Regions from separate parts of the Marichromatium sp. AB31 genome, predicted to be linked through region 1. Evidence: riboswitches for the same ligand, from Rfam matches in the RefSeq annotation. Region 1 holds a riboswitch; the other holds the start of a gene.
What was found. Region 1 has a riboswitch for cobalamin ahead of btuB (TonB-dependent vitamin B12 receptor). Riboswitches for the same ligand answer to the same signal wherever they lie in the genome.
Positions count from the first base shown of each region.

Region 2: linked by a shared signal. The riboswitch ahead of EBL84_RS04655 (MotA/TolQ/ExbB proton channel family protein) and the one ahead of btuB (TonB-dependent vitamin B12 receptor) in region 1 are both predicted to bind cobalamin.

Region 1 covers NZ_RHFI01000037.1:4,758-14,971, reverse strand. Annotated here, with positions in the region: gene EBL84_RS16165 (hypothetical protein) at 1-998, shown strand, start outside; gene EBL84_RS16160 (hypothetical protein) at 986-1,525, opposite strand; gene EBL84_RS16155 (hypothetical protein) at 1,710-2,111, shown strand; gene EBL84_RS16150 (adenosylcobinamide-GDP ribazoletransferase) at 2,127-2,876, opposite strand; gene EBL84_RS16145 (histidine phosphatase family protein) at 2,876-3,466, opposite strand; gene cobT (nicotinate-nucleotide--dimethylbenzimidazole phosphoribosyltransferase) at 3,460-4,518, opposite strand; gene btuB (TonB-dependent vitamin B12 receptor) at 4,670-6,541, opposite strand; cobalamin riboswitch at 6,719-6,945, opposite strand; gene EBL84_RS16130 (KamA family radical SAM protein) at 7,073-8,497, opposite strand; gene EBL84_RS16125 (OPT/YSL family transporter) at 8,792-10,214, shown strand, end outside.
Region 2 covers NZ_RHFI01000003.1:195,460-205,673, reverse strand. Annotated here, with positions in the region: gene cobD (threonine-phosphate decarboxylase CobD) at 1-1,051, opposite strand, end outside; gene EBL84_RS04660 (energy-coupling factor ABC transporter ATP-binding protein) at 1,392-2,045, shown strand; cobalamin riboswitch at 2,392-2,599, shown strand; gene EBL84_RS04655 (MotA/TolQ/ExbB proton channel family protein) at 2,752-3,408, shown strand; gene EBL84_RS04650 (biopolymer transporter ExbD) at 3,398-3,787, shown strand; gene EBL84_RS04645 (biopolymer transporter ExbD) at 3,798-4,199, shown strand; gene EBL84_RS17045 (energy transducer TonB) at 4,655-4,969, shown strand; gene cbiB (adenosylcobinamide-phosphate synthase CbiB) at 4,976-5,932, opposite strand; gene EBL84_RS04630 (NapC/NirT family cytochrome c) at 6,419-6,979, shown strand; gene EBL84_RS04625 (cytochrome c family protein) at 6,982-7,308, shown strand; gene EBL84_RS04620 (GspH/FimT family pseudopilin) at 7,663-8,208, shown strand; gene pilV (type IV pilus modification protein PilV) at 8,201-8,665, shown strand; gene EBL84_RS04610 (PilW family protein) at 8,662-9,618, shown strand; gene EBL84_RS04605 (PilX N-terminal domain-containing pilus assembly protein) at 9,615-10,118, shown strand; gene EBL84_RS04595 (pilus assembly protein) at 10,121-10,214, shown strand, end outside.

The sequences.
Region 1 (10,214 bases):
CCGAGCGCCAGGCGACGCTGCCCGAGCGCGCCTGGTTCGGTCCCGACCGCGACTCCAACCAGACCGAGATCGACGCCCTGCTCGATCGTGCCGTCGCGCTGCTCTCGGTCTCGCCGGCGCTCGCCCAGCGCGCGCGCATCCGCGAGCTCAACGCCCGCATCGTCGAGCTGCGCGCCCAGATCGCCGAGTCCAGACAGCAGCAGCTCACCGCCCCCGAGCAGTCGACCCTGCTCAAGACCCGCGCCGACCACGCCGAGGCGATCGCCCGCGACCAGCGCGAGATCACCGCGATCGAGGCCGAGATCGCCGCGATCGAGCGTGGCTTCGCCGCCGAGCTGCGTGCCATGGGGCTGCACATCGACGACGAACAGGTGCGCTTCCTGCTCTCGACCGTGGTCGGCGACAACGTCGTCGAGCTCGGCATCCTCTTCGACAACGTCCGCACCCTCACCGAACAGCTCGAACAGCTGGTCGCCGAGAGCGGCGAGGATCTGGAGAGCGCGCGTCGCTACTACGGACTCTACGTGGTGCTGCTGCAGACCCTGGAGCACCTCCACCGCCGTATCGAGCGCCAGATCGAGGACGACTACCTGCCGCGCATCGACGCCATCGCCGAGCGCGCCCGCACGCTCGCCGCCGAGACCCGCACGCTCAAGGCGCAGAACCCCGAGCGCACCGCGCTGCTCGAGGCCAACCTCGAGGCACAGCGCGTCACCGGCGAGGCGGCGGCGGTCTATCGGAGCTATCTCGAGGACCAGGCGCGTCAGATCCGCGCCGCGCGCGCGCAGCTCGCCGGCGACATCGCCACCGCCTGGAACACCTATCAGACAGTCAGCCTCTCGGGCGAGTTGGTGGGGCTGGTGCGCGCCAGCCAGCGCCTGCTCGAGGCGCTGATGGAGCGCCAGCTCCCGGCGCTGCGCCCGTTCGAGAACCTGGAGATGCAGCGCGAGATGCTGCGCCTGACCGAGCGTCTGCGCGGCCCCGATCAGGGCAGATAGGGATAGGGCTCGGCGCTGCCCAGCGGGGCGTGGCCGAACACCAGCTGGCCGGCGGCGCCGTCGCTGAAGGCGAGCCGGCCGATACCGTTGCGACCGCTGAGATCGCGCACCAGATCCGCCCAGCCGCTGCGCCCGTCCTCGCAGTACAGCTCGTAGATCGCGGCCGGATCACCGGAGAAGGCGCTGTAACCACCGCGACAACGGGTCTTCGGGCTGGTCAGATTCAGCTCGCCGGTGAACAGGGTCGAACGGTAGTCACCGCTGAACACCTCGCCATCGACCACCGCCACCACCGGCCCCGAGGTCGAGCGACCCGGCGAGGGCACCTCGGGACGGGGACGTTCGAGATTGTCGATCACCTGACTGACGCAGGTGGCGTAGACCTCGATCTCGAGGTGCTCGCACAGCCGCCTGCCGTACTCCTCCGGCGGCACCTCGACAGCGATGCCACCGAGACGCTGCGGCGGGATCAGCGCACACCCCGCAAGCAGACCGAGCAACACGACGGGCACGACGATTCTGGACATGACGTTCTCCCTCGGCGACGGCGGCGCGGCCCGCGCCCGCCTCGACCCTCGACCGGCCGCGGTCAGGCGCGGCTCCCGAGCGCCCATTGTATGTCATGCGGATGCGCCGGGGCGCGATTGCCGCTACAGTGACCGCAACCGCGCCAGGGTCGAGGCGCGACCGTCACATCCCCGGAGCCTCCCGATGAGACTGCGCCAATCGTCACCGCATCCCTTTCGTCGATCGCGACGTGGTGTCGTGCTGGCCCTGGCGCTGAGCCTGCTCGGCGCCTGCAGCGACCCGCTGCTGAAGGACCAGCCCCTGCCCCGTCAGCTCGCCATCGCCGCCTGCATCGGCCAGTGCGACAGCGCGCGCGAGCACTGTCGCGCGAGCGCGCGCGCCGACTACCGCGACTGCGAGGCCGACCATACCGAGGCCTTCCGCGACTATCGCTGGTGTCTCAGCGAGGTCGGCACATTCAACGATGAACTCGACTGCGGCTATCCCTGGTGGTCGTGCGCCGAGAACCTTTACGGTTACTGCACCAATCGCCATCGCGCGTGCCGCGAGGCCTGCGCCGCAGACCCGCACCAGCTGGTGCGCTGAGAGCCGCGGCGCCGCTCAGCCGCCGAGCAGCAGCGCCGCGAGCACCACCAGGGCGATCTCGGTCAGCTCGACCAGGGCGCCGGCGGTGTCGCCGGTGAAGCCGCCGAGCCGGGCGCGCATGGCGCGACGCGCCAGCCACAACACCGCCAGGGCACACCCGGCCAGCACCAGCCCCAGCCCACCGAGTACCAGCACACAGCCGAGGAAGGCCGCGCCGCTCGCCGTCCACGCCCAGGTGCGCCCGAGATGGGCGACCTGATCGCTGACGATGCCCTGCGCGCGCGCATAGGCGGTGGTGAGCATCAGCGGCGGCAGCACCGCGCGCGCGAGCAGCGGCACCCAGAGCAGCAGCCAGGCCGCCTCGACATCGAGGAGCAGCTGCAGCGCGCTCCACTTGAGCAGCAGCGCCAGCCCCAGCACCGCCACCGCCATCGGCCCGCTGCGCGGGTCCTTCATGATCTCCAGGGTGCGGGCGCGGTCGCCGAGTCCGCCGATCCAGGCGTCGGCGCTATCGGCCAGGCCGTCGCAGTGCAGCCCGCCGGTCGACCAGGTCCAGAAGGCGAGCAGCAGTGCCGCACCGAGCAGCGGGTCGGTGTGCTGCGCGGCGAGCGCGGCGAGCGCGAGCAGCGCGCCGAGCACCAGCCCGACAACCGGGTACCAGGCCACCGAGCGGCCCTGGTCGACGGGGTCGACCACGCCGGGGTCGGGAAAGGGCAGCCGGGTCAACAGCCGCCCGGCGGCATAGAAGGGAACGAGATGGGACATCAGGGACCTCGATGGGTCACCAGGCTGGGGCGGCCCGGTGAGGGTGGGACACGGACGCGACTGCGCCCGGCATGGGCGACCTCGAGCAGGATCATCGCTCGCGGCGGCATCTCCAGCACCTCGGCGAGGATCGCGCGAATCACCCCGCCGTGGGTCACCACCAGCGCGTCCGGCCCGCCGCCCTCGAGCAGCGCGCGCCAGGCCGCGCGGGTCCGGGCGAGGAAGTCAGACATCGGCTCGCCCCCCGGCGGGGTGAAGCCGAGCGGATCATCCCACAGCCGCCAGAGTTCATCCTCGGGGAGCTCGCTGGCCGAGCACCCCTCCCAATCGCCGAAGTGACGCTCTGCCAGCGCGGGTTCGAGCACCAGCTCGAGCCCGCGCTGTGCGGCCAGCTCGCGGGCGAAGGCCGCGCAGCGCTGCAATGGCGAGCTGACCACCAGCCGCGGCTCGTCGAGCCCGGCGGTGGCCGCGCGCAGCTGCGACCAGCCGCGCGCGCTCAGCGGATCATCGCAACTGCCGCGCAGGCGGCTCCCGCCCTCGACCTCGCCGTGACGCAGCAGGTCGATCAGCCGGCCGCGCAGGCTCAGCACGCGTTGCTCACTCCGGCCTCGTCAAAAGTCGCCATGTCGCGATGCACCGCACAGGCCAGACGCAGCAGCGGCACCGCGGCGCAGGCGCCGGTCGCCTCGCCGAGACGGAAGCCGAGATCGAGCAGCGGGTTGGCCTCCAGCGCCTCCATCATCAGCCGATGACCGGGCTCGGCCGAGCGATGCGAGAACAGCATCCAGTCGCGCGCCGCAGGCTGCAGACGCACCGCGGCGAGCGCCGCCGAGGAGACGATGAAGCCGTCGATCAGCATCACCACGCCACGCTGGGCGGCACGCAGATAGGCGCCGGCGAGCGCGGCGATCTCGAAACCGCCGAGCCGGCGCAGCATCTCCAGCGGGTCGCGCGGTTCGCTGGCGTGCAGCTCCAGCGCACGCGCCACCACCTCGGCCTTGCGGTTGACCCCGGCGCTGTCCAGCCCGGTCCCCGGTCCCACCACCTCGGAGGCGGCGCGATCGAGCAGCGCGCAGCCCAGCGCGGCGGCGGCGGTGGTGTTGGCGATACCGAGCTCGCCACCGATGATCAGCCGCACGCCCTCGGCGACGGCGCGATCGACCGCGTCGCGCCCGATGTCGAGCGCCCGCGCAAGCTGCTCGGGGGTCATCGCCGGCTCGCGGGCGATGTTGCCGCTCCCCGGCCCGAGGGGTTCGGAGCGCACGCCCTCGACGACCTCCGAGCCGGTGGCCAGGCCCAGCTCGATGATATCGAGCCTAGCGCCGACCGCCTTGGCCATCACCGCGACCCCCGCCCCACCATTGGCGATGTTGCGGACCATCTGCTTGGTGACATCCTGGGGATAGCGCGACACACCCTCGGCGGCAACCCCGTGGTCGGCGGCGAACAACAGCACCCGCACCGGATCGACCTCCGGGGTGGCGGTGCGTTGCAGGCCGGCCAGACGCACCGCCAGCTCCTCGAGCCGACCGAGCGAGCCCGGTGGCTTGGTGAGCTGGTCCTGACGCGCGAGCGCATGCTGCACGGCGGTCTGATCGATCGGGGGACAGGGCTCGGCGAGCCAGTCGAGGGTCGGGGTCATGGGCGCACCTCATGGATGGGAGCGATGAGCGTCGCGCACTACCGGCGCGACGGGTCGAATGCCGCACGGGGCGGCGGGAAGGGATCGAGGACACGACGGCCTTGCTCGCCGGGCGGCCCCGCCCCGACGCGGGGCGGAGCGACGTCCGGGGTCAGGGCTGGTAGCGCAGGGTCAGGTAGAACGCGCGACCGGGCTGATTGTACAGATAGGCCGTTTCATAGGTCTCGTCGAGGGCGTTGGCGAGCCGTCCCTGGAGGCGCAGCGCCGGGTTGAAGGCGTATTCGAGACGCAGATCGAGCAGCGCATAGGCGTCGAGATCGACCTGGTTGGCGAGGTCGTCGTAGCGCTCGCCGACCAGTTGCAGGGTCGCACCGGCGCGCCAGCGTCCGAGCGTGCGATCGAGATCGAGCTGCAGGCTCTGCTCGGCGCGACGCGGCAGCAGATTGCCGTCGTTGGCGCCATCGGAGCGGTTCTCGGGATCGAGCAGGGTGAGGTTGCCGGCCAGCGTCCAGTCGTCCCAGCGGAGATCGGCCGCGGCCTCGAGGCCGCGGATCCGCGCCGAGTCGACGTTGGCCGGGGCGAAGATGGCCGAGTCATAGGCGATCAGGTCGTCGATCTCGGTCTGGTAGAGGCTCAGCTGCCAGTCGCCGCGCATCCGCCCGGGCAGCGGCAGCGGGCCGTTGGCCATCAGCTCGATGCTCTCGGACTCCTCGGGATCGAGCGCGGTGTTGCCGAAGCCCGGGTAGTAGAGCTCGTTGAAGGTCGGCGCCTTGAAGCCGGTGCCGTAGGAGAGCGCGACCTGGATGTCGTTGGCGAACAGATAACCGAGCGCGGCGCTGCCGGTGGTGTGGCTGCCGAACTGCTGGTTGTCGTCCTGACGCAGGCTGAGCTTGAGATCGAAGGCGCCGAAGCTGCCCTGGTACTGACCGAACACGCCGAGGTTGTCGCGCGCGTCCTCGGCATAGTCGACGGTCCCGCTGACCCGATCGTCGACATAGTCGATCCCGAGGCTCACCAGCTGCCCGGCGGCGATGGTGACATCACTCTGCAGCGAGAGGCTGTCGCGCTCGGTCTGGAAGCGGTCGACGAACTGATCGAAGACCGCCGCGGCGGCATCGTCGTAGAACACCCGGTAATCGTCCCAGCTGCGCCCGGCGGTGAGCGTCAGGGTCCAGGCATCGAGCGGGCGCAGGGAGGCGTTGGCGCCGAAGACCTGCTGCGAGGAGCGGGCCTTGTTGCCGGAGAAGGCCGAGCCGTCGAAGTCGTTGGCACTCTCGGCGCTGAGCAGGTGGAATTCGACCTCGGCGCGCTCGTTGAAGGCATAACCGGCGCGGGCGCTGACGCCGTGACTGCTGTAGCCGTCGCGATCGGGCTGATCGACGCCGCAACCGGCATAGGGGAAGGGGCGACCGGCGCAGGCGTTGATGCCGTCGGTCTGCTCGAAGTTGGCGCCGAGGTTGAACCAGGCGTGCTCGCCGCCGCCGGAGAGCCCGCCGGAGACGCTGGCGGTGCCCAGCTCGCCGACACCGACGCTGAAGCGCGGGGTGAGCGCGCCGCCGCCGCGACGGGTGAAGACCTGGATGACACCGCCGATGGCCTCGGAGCCGTAGAGGCTCGAACGCGGCCCGCGCACCACCTCGATGCGCTCGATCTGATCGACCGGCAGGTCCTGCAGCGAGGTCGTGCCCAGGGTGGCCGAGCCGACACGCACCCCGTCGATCAGCACCAGCACGTGATCGGAATTGGTGCCGCGCAGCATCACCGAGGCCGACTGGCCGGGACCGCCGTTCTGGGCGATGCTCACGCCGGGCAGGGTGCGCAGCAGATCGGGCACCGAGCGGGCCTGACGCCGCTCGATCTCGGCGCGATCGATCACGCTCACCGTGGCCAGGGTCTCGCCCGCCGGCTCGGCGGTACGCGTGGCAGTGACCACCGTCGGCTCCAACACCTGGGAATCGGTCTGGGCCAGGACCTGGGCGCTCAAGGGCGCGGCCAGCGCCGCCAGCATCAAGGGACTCTTCATCACATGCTCCTCACAGGACCCCGCACACCCGCAGGGGTCGACAACAGAGAGGGGCTGGATGCTCGGCGGGCAGGCGTCACCGGCCACGCGCTGGATGCGCGAGGAGCCGCGATCGCCACCCGGTCTACCCACGCAGCCCCGGCTTGACGGACCCGCCCGGCCTCGCTTTGCGGGCACTGCGGATCCTGATTCCGAGGCCGGTCTCCGGGCTCACGAGCGGGCCGGCATGGCCCCGGACGCGACGCCTTCCCGTGATCGACACAGTGGCATCAGGTCGCGCCCTGATTCGTCTACCGTTGCGGGGGCAGCGCCGGACTGACCGATCGCGGACGATCGGCGCACCGGTCTTCCCGTTTCAGCCCCGGGAACTGGGTCCAGGGGCCACCGCGGAATCGAGGGCGCCGATTAAGTCCGATCGGAAGGAGCAAGTCAACGCCCGCCCCCGCCACGGGACAGACTGACTGACCGGGGTCAAGCCGAGAACGATACCGCCGACGCCGCTCGCAGAGAGCGGGCGCCGCGGGGGGAGGGTCAGAGTCCGGAGACCTCGGGCAGCGCAGACTCGGGCGCGCGGACCGACTCGATCCGCGCCGCCTGGGCGCTCGGCCAGCGGGTGAGATACTCGTCGGTGAAGAAGAAGCGATCCTCGCCGAAGGCCGGCACCAGATCGTCGAGCCAGGTCGCCTTGGGGTCGAAGCGGGCGAAGAAGGGGCGGTTGACCCAGTCGGGGTTGCGTCCCTGGAGGAAGCGCAGCACGAACACCCGCTCGCCGGCGACCTCGGTCACGCCCTGGATCTCGATCTTGCCCGGCCCCGCACTCATGCTCGGACCGCGCGCGGTGCGAGCCAGCCCCGAGACCCCCTGGATCGCCTCGCGATAGATCTCCCAGGCACGCACCAGCGGCACCTCGAAGTAGTGCTGGGCGCCGGTATCGCGCTGCACGAACATGTAGTAGGGGATGATGCCGAGGCGCACCTGGGTGCGCCACATCCGCGTCCACACCTCGGGGTCGTCGTTGATGTGGGCGAGCAACGGCCCCTGGCTGCGGATCTCGGCGCCGGTGGCGCGCAGCCGCGCGATCGCCTCGCGGGCGGTCGCGGTCTCGAGCTCGCGCCAGTGGTTGGTGTGGGCCATCAGCGCGACGTGCTTGCCGTTGGCCACCAGCCGCTCGAGCAACGCCATCAGCTGGTCGCTGTCGGCGTCGCCGACGAAACGCTGGGGCCAGAAGGTCAACGCCTTGGTGCCGATGCGGATACTCTGGACGTGATCGAACTCGGGACGCAGCAGCGGCTCGAGATAGGCCTCGAGATGGCGCGCCTTCATCACCATCGGATCACCGCCGGTGATCAACAGATCGGTGACCTGCGGGTGCTGGCGCAGATAGGCGTGCAGCCCGGAGGCCTCGTTCGAGGCGATGCGCAGCGACTTGTCGCCGACGAACTGCGCCCAGCGGAAGCAGAAGCTGCAATAGGCGTGACAGGTCTGCCCCTGACTGGGGAAGAACAGCACGGTCTCGCGATACTTGTGCTGCAGCCCTTCGAGCGGGCGCTCGCCGTCGAGCTTGGGCAGGTTGCTCTCGAGCTGCCCGGCGGGATGCGGGTTGAGCTCGGCGCGGATCTCGCGCACCGCGGCCTCGAGCGCGGCGGGCGCGGCCTCGGCGCGCAGCAGATCGGCAATGCGGCTGAAATGACGCTCGCTGAGCATCCCCTGCTGCGGGAACACCAGCTGGAAGATCGGATCATCGGGGACATTGTCCCAGTCAATCAGTTCATCGATCACATAGTCGTTGACGCGAAACGGCAGCACGGTCGAGACCACCTTCATCGCGAAACGGCGATCCTCGGAGAGTCCACGCAGCGCATCGATGCGGTCGAGATCACGCTGGGTGTGGACACGGAACGGGCGGGCGGACTCGACCGCCACCGCCCGCTTGGGCTGGGCATTGTTGTAGGACATGACAAAGCTCCTCTGTGGATAGTCAGAAGAGGACGCTGAACCGAATGGGCACGGCTATCCAAAGGGGTTGGCGAAAGAAGTGACGGTATTCGTCGTACGCGCTTCGCCGGCGCCGGGCGCGTGAGCGCGCCACCAGAGGATCCGAGCAGCCGCCCGGACTGGCAAAACCATTGCAAAGGATTTCACCATCCTAACACAGGAACCCTGCCCGATCCGGCGCGAGGGACACGGATCGCATGACAGGGGCACAGTCACCCGCACCCGGACGATGGGTGCGCAATCATCGGGAGCGACATGGACAGGCATCGACAGCTGAGCGCCCGGGCGCTCCTCGGCGGCGCGCTACTCGGCGCCCTGCTCACCCCGTGCAACGTCTACGCCGGACTGAAGATCGGCTGGTCGTTCAACATCTCGATCGTGGCGCTGCTGATCGCCAGCGGACTCTGGGCACTGCTTGCGCGACTGCGCCTGAGCGCGCCGCTGGCCATCGGCGAGGGCAACATCACCCAGACCACCGCGTCCTCCGCGGCCAACATCATCTCCGGCGGGCTGGTCGCGCCGATCCCGGCCCTGGCGATGCTCTCCGGCGGCAACCTGCCCGCCGTCGAGCTGATCGCCTGGGTGTTCGCGGTGAGCTTCCTCGGCATCTGGGTCGCCTGGTATCTGCGCGCCGGGCTGATCGTGCGTACCCCGCTGCCCTTCCCCACCGGTCGCGCCACCGCCGAGGCATTGCAGGAGATGTTCCGCCAGGGTCGCGAGGCACGGCTGAGACTGCGCGTCCTGCTCGGCGCCGGCGCCCTGGCCGCCGCGCTCAAGTGGCTCGACAGCGGTCGCTGGGCGCTGCCGCGTCCGGGACTCGGCGTCGAGCTGCCCGCCGCCGGCGCACTCGCCGGCGCCCCGGCGATCAGCGCCAAGAACCTCACCCTCAGCCTCGACCCCTCGCTGATGCTCGCCGGCTTCGGCGCCATCATCGGGGTCCGCGCCGGGCTCTCGCTGTTGCTCGGCGCGCTCATCGCCTGGGCGCTGCTCGGCCCGCTGGGGTTGTACCAGGGGTTCATCCTGCCGGGCGCGACCGACCCGGCTGCGAGCTGGTTCGGGACCATGATCGAATGGCTGCTGTGGCCCGGGGTGGCTCTATTGGTGGCCGCGACCCTGACCCGGCTGGTGCTGCAACTGCGCGCCGCCCATGCCGCGGGCACCGGCACCGGGCGAAACGACGACGGGGCCACACTGCACCGCGCACTCGGACTGGCGCTCGCCAGCGCCCTGGTGGTGCTCGCCCAGACGCTGATCTTCGGCATCCACTGGCTGCTCGCGCTGCTGGCGGTGCCGATCGCCTTCGTGCTGGCGATGGTGGCGGCGCGCGTGGTCGGCGAGACCGGCATCCCGCCGATCGGCGCCATCGGCAAGGTCTCGCAGCTCGGCAGCGGCATCACCGCGCCGGGCGACCAGACGGCCAACCTGATCGGCGCCAACGTCGCCGGCGGCGCGGCCGGTCAGAGCGCCGATCTGCTCAACGACTTCAAGGCCGGACACGCGATCGGCGCCACCCCGGGCTACCAGGTGATCGCACAGTGTCTGGGGGTGGCCGTGGGCAGTGTGGTCGGCAGCCTGGTCTATCTGCGCCTGATCCCGGACCCGGCGACCATGCTGATCACCGAGCAGTGGCCGGCCCCGGCGGTAGCAACCTGGAAGGTGGTGGCCGAGACCCTCGACC
Region 2 (10,214 bases), on a different contig from region 1:
CGAAGGCACCCTCGGACACCGCCAGTCCGGCCAGCGCACGCTCCAGGCGGCGCCACTGGGCCGCGTCCCCGGGCAGACCGAAGCGCAGACTCGACGGCTGCTCGAACAAGCGCACCAGGATGCCCTGGCGGGCGAGCGCCTCGTGCAGACGTACCGCTGCCGGGGTCCGCACCCACTGGAAGAGCGCGCTGCCACCGCTCGGCGTCAGCCCGTGACGATCGAGCAACGCCGCCAGGCGCGCCGAGTCGCGCGCCAGCGCCAACCGCGCCGAGCCCTGCCAGGCGGTATCGAGCAGCGCCAGGCGCGCCAGCTCGCGCGCCGGTCCCGACAGCGTCCAGGGACCGAGCCAGGCGTCGAGGCGCTGGCGCAACTGCGCCTCGGTCCAGGCGAAACCCACCCGCGCCCCGGCCAGACCGAAGAACTTGCCGAGCGAGCGCAGTACCACCAGACCCGGTCGGCCGACCGCATCGAGCAGACTGTGCTCGGGGGAGGCATCCATGAAGGCCTCGTCGACCACCAGCCAGCCGCCGCGTGCGGCCAGCGCCGCATGCCAACTCAGCAGGGTCTCGCGCGACCAGCGCCGCCCGGTGGGGTTGTTGGGGTTGATCACCACCAGCACGTCGAGCGGCTCGGCGGCGTCGGCCTCGATCCGGCCACGCGGATCGCCATCGGGCAGGCGCACCAACTGGTGACCGGCCCGCCGCCAGCCATGGGCGTGCTCCTGGTAGCCGACCTCGGGCACCCCGACCCGACAGGGCGCGCGCAGCTGCGGCAGGCCCTGGATCGCCGCCTGCGAGCCGGCGAGCGCGAGCGCGCCGGGAGCGCCGTAATAGCTCGCCGCCGCCTGCTCCAGCCCATCGCCGGTCTCGGGCAAGCGCGCCCAGAGCGCACGCGGCAGCGGCGGCACCGGCCAGGCATTGGGGTTGATACCGGTCGAGAGATCGAGCCAGTCGGTCAGCGGGATGTCGTAGCGCGCGGCGGCCTGACGCAGCCGCCCGCCGTGTTCGGGACGGGGCAGATCGGAATGGATCGGGACGATGGTGGCTGTCATGCTGAGGCGCGCGGATCGAGGTGGCGATGGCTGGCTGGAAAACAATCGGTCAATCTGCCAGTTGCCCGGGGTTCGTGCAAGCTGGTGGCTGGTGGCGAGCCGCCAGCCGCCAGCCGCCAGCCTCCAGCCTCCAGTGGGAAAGCCTGGCGCCGCTGGCTGGCGACTGGCAGCTGATTGCAGGCCTCCAGCTTCCAGCCCTCAGCCTCCAGTGGGAAAGCTTGGCGCCGCTGGCTGGCGGCTGGCGGCTGGAAGCTGGCGGCTGGCGGCTGGCGGCTGGAAGCTGGAAGCTGGCGACCGGAAGCTGATAGCGTTCCCCATCTTCCGTATTCGAGCATCCCGGATGGATCCACTCTTCAGACTCACCGACATCCACTTCGCCTATCCTGGCCGACCGCCGGTACTCAGCGGGGTCGAGCTGACGATCCGGTCCGGTGAACGGATCGCCGTCCATGGTGCCAACGGCTCGGGCAAGAGCACCCTGTTGCAGTTGATGGTCGGGCTGTTGCGCCCCGCCGCCGGCACCCTGGTCGCCTTCGGCGCACCCCGCCGCGTCGAGCACGACTTCCATGCGGTACGTCGGCGCGCCGGGCTGGTGTTCCAGGACGCCGACGACCAGCTGTTCTGTCCCACGGTGGTCGAGGACATCGCCTTCGGTCCACGCAACCTCGGTCAGTCGCCGGCGCAGGCCCGAGCGACGGTCGAGCGCACCCTCGCCCGACTGGGGCTCGAACACCTGCGCGACCGCGTCACCCACCGTCTCTCCGGTGGTGAGCGTCGTCTGGTCGCCCTCGCCGCGGTGCTCGCCATGGAGCCAGAGGTGCTGCTGCTCGACGAGCCGACCAACGCGCTCGACGACCCCACCCGTGCCCGTCTCCTGCAGATCCTCGCCGACCTCGATCAGACCCTGGTGCTGGTCAGCCACGACACCCCACTGCGCCAGACCCTCGCCACCCGCCACTACCGACTCGACCAGGGACGGCTGGAGGCAGGCTGATAGCTGATAGCCACCAGCCGTCAGCTGCCAGCCACCAGCCGCTAGCCACCGGCGCCAAGCTTCCCCGCCGGAGGCTGGCGGTTCGCAATCAGCCGACAGTGGAGGGTAGCGGTGTCATGAACCGATGGCCGACTGCCTTTCCCTTCCCTTGCGGTTCGAACCAGCGGCCAGCTGACAGCCTCCGGTCGGGAGGGCCAGCGCGCATGGCCGACGATTGACAGGCAACACGGTCTCTTTGCCCCGGTGGCTCACAATCCACCGACGGCTGACAGCTGACAGCTGGCGGCTGGTCGCTGGCAGCTGGCGACTGGCGGCTAACCGCTTGACTCGCCCTCGACCGGCGGTATGATGCTCGGCCAGCGATGGTTCCCCGCGAGGGGATCAAAAGGGAACACGGTGCGGCCCGTTCGGGCCAAGGCCGTGGCTGCCCCCGCAACTGTCAGCGGCGAGTCCGCGCCCCCTCATGACGCCACTGGTCCGCGCCGGACCGGGAAGGCCGGGCGCCCGACCCCGACCCGCGAGCCAGGAGACCTGCCATCGAGACACCGATCGCCTGACCGTCGGACGGGGTGTGCCGAGGGTGGGACCCACTGGCGCCCTGCCCGGCCCCGGCGTCCGCTCACCGGGCCGGTCGTGCCAACCGTCCAGTCCCTCCCCCGAGATCCACCGCCCCGCCCAGCAACACCGCCTGGAGGCGCCCGTCGACATGGATCTCGCCAAGCTCTCTGCCGCCACACAGGCCGCGCTCGAATTCGTCCGTGCCGGCGGCCCGGTGATGCTGGTGTTGTGCGCGCTCTCGCTGCTCGCGCTCACCCTGGTGCTGTTCAAGCTGCTGCAGTTCGCGCGGTTGCGGGTCGGCGCGCGCGCCTTCATCGCGCCGACGCTCGCCGCCTGCGCCGCCGGACGGCTCGACGAGGCGCGCGGCGCGCTCGCCCCCGCCCCTCAACCGATCGCCGCGGTGCTGGCGGTGGCCATCGACGGACTGGCGGACGGCGGGCGCACCCCGCAGCAGCTGCGCGAGGAGGTGCTGCGCGAGGCGGCGGCCCAGCAGCAGCGGCTCAACGCCCATCTGCGCGGACTCGACGCCATCGTCACCCTGGCGCCGCTGCTCGGACTGCTGGGCACCGTACTCGGCATGATCGAGGCCTTCCGCACCCTCGAGCAGGCCGGCGGACAGGCCAACCCGGCGCTGCTCGCCGGGGGCATCTGGGAGGCGCTGCTGACCACCGCCGCGGGCCTGGCGATCGCCATCCCCGCCGCCGCGGCGCTGCACTGGCTGGAGGCGATCATCGAGCGCGCGCGTCACGACACCGAGGACGCCCTGACCCGGCTGTTCACCATGCCGGTGGCCGATGCACATTGAGCCGCTGCGCCGCCGCGGTCGCGGCATCGGACTCGCGCCGCTGGTCGACGTGGTCTTCCTGCTGCTGCTCTTCTTCCTGCTCGCCGCCCGACTCGACCCACTGCAACAATTGCCGATCGAGACCCGTGACGGCGGCACCGCCGACAGCGTCGCGACCACGCTGCGACTCGATGTCGCCGCCGACGGCGGGCTGCGGCTCGACGGCGTGCCCTGCCCGCACGATGCACTGGTGACACGGCTGCGCGCGCGGCTCGCCGCGGAACCGGGCAGCACGCTGGTGATCGTCCCCGAGCGCGAGACACCGCTCCAGACCCTGGTCCAGATGACCGACCTGGCGCGCCTGGCTGGCGCACAACAGCTCGCCCTGATCGAGCCCTGAGGGCACACGGATGCAGATCCCCGGACCACCCCGCAGACGCCAGCGCGACCCGATGAGCGGGCTGGTCGACGTCGTGCTCCTGCTGCTGGTGTTCTTTCTCCTGGTCGGCACCCTCGAGCCACCCTCGCCGCTACCGGTCACGCCCCCCGAGGCCGCGCCGGGCGAGCGCCTGCCCGATGGCCGCCTGCGGCTCGTACTCGCCGCCGACGGCCGGCTCGCCCTCGCCGGCGTGCCGATCACCCGTGCGGAGCTGGACGCGGAGATCGCCGCACGCGTGGCGGACGAGCCGGGGCGCGCGATCGCCGTCGAGGCCGACGCCGACACCCCGAGCGGAACCCTGCTCGATCTACTCGCGATATTGCGCGCGCAGGGGGTCGACGCGCTCTCGCTGATCACCCGGGAGTCGCCATGAGCCGGACGACGACCCGCCTGCTGTGGGGCGTGGCGCTGATCCTGGCGCTGGGCGCGCACCTGGCCCTCGCCTGGCTGCTGCCGCCGCTGCGCGAACCGACGCTCGGGACGGGCGAGATCCGACTCTCGCTCCAGGGTAGAGGAACGCCCGACGCACCCGCCGACATCGCCGACGCGGCACCAGCGAGCGCCGAACCGACGCCCACCCAACCAGCGCCAGCGCCAGCGCCAGCGCCAGCGCCAGCGCCAGCGCCAGCGCCAGAGCCAGCGCCAGAGCCAGAGCCAGAGCCAGAGCCAGAGCCAGAGCCAGAGCCAGAGCCAGAGCCAGAGCCAGAGCCGAGTATCGCGGCGCCACGCGCGAGCGCCAAGCCCCCCCCTCCACCACCGCCGCCGACTCGAAGTGAGGCGGCGACGCCCGTCGCGCCCGCACGCCAGAGCTCGACGACGCATGCGGACGTGACCCCGAGCAGACGCGCCGAGCAGACCGGCACCGACCGTCCGGCTCGCCCCCTCGCCGGCAACCCACCGCCGCGCTACCCGCGACTGGCGCGTCGCCAGGGGGTCGAGGGTCGGGTGCTGATCCGGGTCGCGGTCGGCGCCGACGGGCGGGTCGGCGCCACCACCCTGATCGAGAGCAGCGGCCATCGCCTGCTCGACGACGCCGCACTGCGCGCGGTCGAGCGCTGGCGCTTCGCACCGGCCTGGCAGGCCGGACGCGCGGTCGCGGCACAGCTCACGGTGCCGGTGATCTTCCGTCTGGAGTCGGGCTGAGCGGCCTCAGCCCAGCGCCGCAAACCCCAACCCAAAGGCGAGCGCCACCACCGAGCTCCACCCCAGCAGCCGCAGCGCACGCTGCAGATCGACGGCGCCGAGCGCCGCCGGCCACGTCGGATCGCCGAGGAAGCGATCGGTGACCAGTCGCCCGCCGGACCACACCGGTCCGATCAACCGCACCCGCAGCGCCCCGGCACAGGCCGCCTCGCTCCAACCCGAGTTCGGGCTCGGCAGCAGCGCGTGATAGCGCCAGGCCGCGCGCAGCGCCAACCCGGGGTGCTCGCGCAGCAGCACCGCGGCAAGCGCGACCACCAGCGGCGAGAGCCGGGCCGGGAGCCAGTGCACCAGATCGTCCGAGCGCGCACCGGCCCAGCCGAAGCGGCGATAACGCTCGTTGCAATAGCCGACCATGGAGTCGAGGCTGGAGACGGCCTTGACCACCACCAGCCCCGGCACCCCGAACAGACAGAGCGCCCACAGCGGGGTGAGCACGCCGTCGGTGAGGTTCTCCGACAGGCTCTCGATGGTCGCGCGCGTCACCCCGTCGGTGCCGAGCGGCTCGACATCCCGCCCCACCAGCATCGCCAGTTGCGCGCGCGCGCCGGGCAGGTCGCCGGCGACGAGCGGCGCCAGCACCCGCCGACCGTGTTCGAGCAGGTCACGGGTGCAGAGCAGGCTGTAGGCGATGAACAGATCCCAGCCGAGCGCAAGCGGCGGGTGCAGCGCCGCCAGCCCGAGGCGCACGCCCCACCAGGCGGCGAGCGCGCCACCGACCACCAGCAGCCAGTGCAGGACGCCGCCCAGATAGCCGTCGAGCCCGCGCGCGAACAACGCCTGCTCCGAGCGCGCGATCCAGCCACCGAGCAGGCGCACCGGATGGAGCCGATAGACCGGGTCGCCGAGCAGCGCATCGAGCAGCACGGCGCCGAGGATCAGCGACAGCTCGATGTTCAGCGACATGGCAGCATGCCCTTGGTCTGGATGGATCTCGGCAAGTGGCGGAGAGAACGGTGGCTCATCGGTGGAGAGAGGGTCTGAGGTCGCGGCGCGGCAGGGTAAGCCAACGAGTCGACCCCGGGCAACGTCTGGCGATCCGGGTAAAAACACCCGAGCGATGATCCCAAGCAATCAAGTCGGTAATTTTCGGCGAACCTCGGCGATCGCCCCCGATCCAATTGATATAGTCCAGGCGATCGCTCGAGCCACCGCACTCGACCCGGCCACGCCAACGAGCAGACGCCCTCGTTGCAGCGGAGGCATGAAGGTCACGCGGACGAGCCGGTCAGCCGTCGCAGGTTTCACCGACCGCCGCGCACTGCAAGACTCCACCGCCCCTGGGCGACGCCTTGAAGCTCGACGGAAACGAGACCTGCACCCTGTTTTCGTCGGCTGCCGCGGGCGCAGCCGTTCTCCCGCCGACCACGGCGAGGGCTTGTGGAGGAAACGATGAAGAAACGCACATGGCTGCTGCTCGGGAGCGGGGGCGTGCTGCTCCTGGCGGGGCTGGCGAGCGGGAGCTGGATGGTCACCGAGACCGCCCTCCAGGCGACGTCCGACCGTGAATTCTGCAGCAGCTGTCACACCATGGATGCCTTCGTCGCCTCCTATGATCAGGACGTCCACGGCGGCCAGAACCCCCAGGGACTGCGGGCCGACTGCGCCGACTGCCACCTGCCCCACGACAGCCCCGCCAATTATTTCGTGCAGAAGGGACTGTTCGGTCTCAAGGCCGGCTGGGGACAGGTGGTCTCGCTCGTCTTCGAGCCCGACTGGCTCACCAGCCTCGAGCAACGCAACGACTTCCTCTACGACTCGGCCTGCCTGAACTGTCACGCCGCACTCGAACACGCCCCCGAGCAGAGCCCGGCCGCGGCCTTCGGACACCGCACCTATTTCGCGCCGGACAACGCCCTGAGCTGCGCCGACTGCCACCCCCACGTCGGCCACAAGGATCTGCGCGCACACCTCGCCGGCGACGCCCTTCCCACCACCACGAACGAGGAGTGAAGATGTCCGTCCGTGCCATCCCGCTACTGATCGGCGCCACGCTGTTGAGCGCCACCGCCCTGGCCGACCCGAGCGGCGACGCCGCACGCGGCGCCCAGGTCTACGAGGCCAAGATGTGCAACCTCTGCCACACCCTGGGCGGCGAGTCCGGCCCCATGGCCGCACTCGGCGGCACGCTCGACCAGGTCGGCGCCGAGCGCAGCGCGCAGTGGCTGCGCGACTACCTGCTCGATCCCACCGCCACCCTGCCCGGCGCGCAGATGCCCAAGACCGAGCTGACGCCGCAGGAACTGGCCGACCTGGTCGCCTATATGCACTCGCTGCGCTGAGCCGCCCGCGGACATCGGCGCGCGCGCCGATGTCCGAAACCTTATCCATCCTGCAGACGCGCCTCGTCTCATCCGTCATGCTTCCATGCTTGACGATCGAGCGCGCGACCCACGACACAAAGACACCGGGGCTACCCGGTGCGACCGCCTCGAATGGCGCGGATCAACCCCGCGGACGCACAATTCACCACCGATATCAACGCCGTGTACAATGAAAGCCCAGATACCGGGACACCTAGACGCCCCGGTTGCGCAAGGAGCAGCAAGGAACCCGATGCCCAGTCGTCAGCAGTCCCTCCCGTTCCCCGCCACCGGCCGGCCTCAGCAACCGACGTGGCCGCACCCAGAACATCGATGACAGCGGCCCGTCGTCTTCGTGGCGTGACCCTGATCGAGCTGATGGTGACCCTGGCCATCGCCGTCATCCTGCTCTCGCTGGCCGTCCCCGGTTTCCAGCACCTGCTGCAGGACTCGCGACTCACCGGCCTCACCAACAGCCTCAGCGCCAGCCTCCAGCAGGCCCGGGTCGAGTCGCTGAGCCGGGGCCAGACCGTCGCCGTCTGCGCGACCGGCGACGCCGATGCCGATCAGCCAACCTGCACCATCACCACCGACTGGGCTGACGGCTGGCTGGTGTTCGTGCGCGACGATGCCGACGCCACCGGCGTCAAGACCGACATCGACGGTGACGGGCGGGCCGACGACCGTCTGCTCAAGGTGGTGCGCCCGTTCGGGGCCGCCACCCTCACCGCCAGCGGCGGCGACCCGATCGTCTTCACCCCACCGTTGGGCGAGGCCGCCGAGACCCGCTTCACCATCCGGGTCACCGACGGCGAGCAGCGCTGTCTGCGGGTCAAGCGCACCGGCCAGGTACGACTCGACGAGGGCTGTGATGGCTAGATACCCACGCACCGGTCGCCGCCAGCGCGGCCTGACCCTGATCGAGGTGCTGGTGACCATGGTCGTGCTCGCCGTCGGGCTGCTCGGCTTCGGCGCGCTGCAGGCGCTGACCATGAAGAGCAACCTCGGCGCGCTGCAGCGCAGCTATGCCACCCTGCACGCCCACGACATCATCGAGTCGATGCGCGCCAATCGCGCCGAGCGCGCGAGCTATGCCACCGGATTCACCGACAGCGTCTCCGGCACCTCGGTCAGCGCCCAGGACCTGCAGCGCTGGAAACAGGCCCTCGCCGCCGACCTGCCGAGCGGCGAGGGCCGGATCACCCTCGACGGCGACAAGGTCGCGATCACGCTGCGCTGGCGCGAGACGCGACTGCCGACCAGCGCCGAGGCCGACCCGACGCTGGAGTGGGTCAGCTTCGCCACCGAGACCCTGCTGCCGGAGCCCACACCATGATCCGTCAACGCGGCTTCAGTCTGATCGAGCTGATGATCGCCTCCACCATCAGCCTGATGATGATCGCCGCGCTCGGCGCGGTGATGGTCAGTACCCGCACCACCCAGCGCACCACCCAGACCCTGGCGATGCTCCAGGAGGACGCGCGCTACGCCTTCCTCGCGCTGACCCGCGACGTGCGCATGGCCGGCTACACCGGTGGCTACCAGCTCGACAGCGCCCCCGCGAGCTGGCCGCCCGAGACCACCGACATCGCCAACCCACTGCACGGACTCGACGACGAGCACGACACCATCACCATGAGCGGGCGTACGGGCGGAGACGTGCTTCATCTGGTGCGCGCCGATACCGATCATGCATTCGTGCTCGACACGGCCTGCCAGGGCGGCGCCGGCGCGGCGCGTTTCACCCTGGCGTGTCAGCCCACCCACTCCCCCCTGGCCGGTCAGACCTGGATCGCCACCAGCCCCTACTTCACCGAGACCTTCGCGGTGACCTCCACCGACCCGAGCGCCGGTTGCGCGACGGGCGCTACGACCACCCTGGCCCTGGTGTCGGACTCGACCACCGCCTGCGGCTTCGGCAGCGATACCGCCACCCCCAGGCTCTATCCGCTGATCGCCCACAGCTATTTCGTCGGCACCAACGACGAAGGCGAGCCCGCGCTGATGGTGCGCCAGGACGGCACGGACACCGAACTCGTCGAGGGCGTCTCCGACCTGCAGATCCTCTACGGGATCGATGATGACGCGGACAAGAGTGTCGATCGCTACGTCCGCGCCGATCAGGTCAGCAGCGCCACCACGGCGAGCGCGCGCGCCGAGGACTGGAGACGGGTCCTCGCCATCCGCCTCACCCTCACCCTGACCCCGACCAACGACCTCGACGGGACGCTCGACGATCGCATCGTCAGCGGCACCATCGCGGTGAGAAACCGCCTGATCCAGCCATGAGCCCAAATCCTCTCCAACACCGACAACGCGGCGCGGTACTGATCATCGCCCTGATCTTCCTCACCGTGCTCGCCCTGATCGGCACCACCAGCGCCGTACAAAACACCCAGCAGGAGCGGATGAGCACCAGCATCCGCAACCACGACCTCGCCTTCCAGGCCGCCGAGGCGGCGCTGCGCGCAGCCGATCAGGCATTGATGGCCGACACCATCAGTGACCGAGACCAGTTCGAGCAGGACCACACCATCGCCTACGATGCCGACAACACGCCCGCCTACCGGCGCGATCGCTTCAACTGGGGCCAGACCCAGGTGGTCAGCGTGAGCACCGCGCTCGACGGTCTCGCCGAACAGCCCCGTTACGTCATCGAGCGACTCTCCGAGGCCCCGTGCGAACCGGGAGGCACCAGACAGTGCGCCTACTACCGGGTCAGCGCGCGCGGGGTCGGTGCCGACCCCGCCTCGGTGGTCATCCTGCAGAGCCTGTATCGATTGGAGTGAGCATGCGTACGCGATCCCCACAACGATTCCGCGGGCTGCTGCTCGGACTGCTGCTGGCGGCCACGGCGGCACCGGCGATCGAGATCTCCGACATCC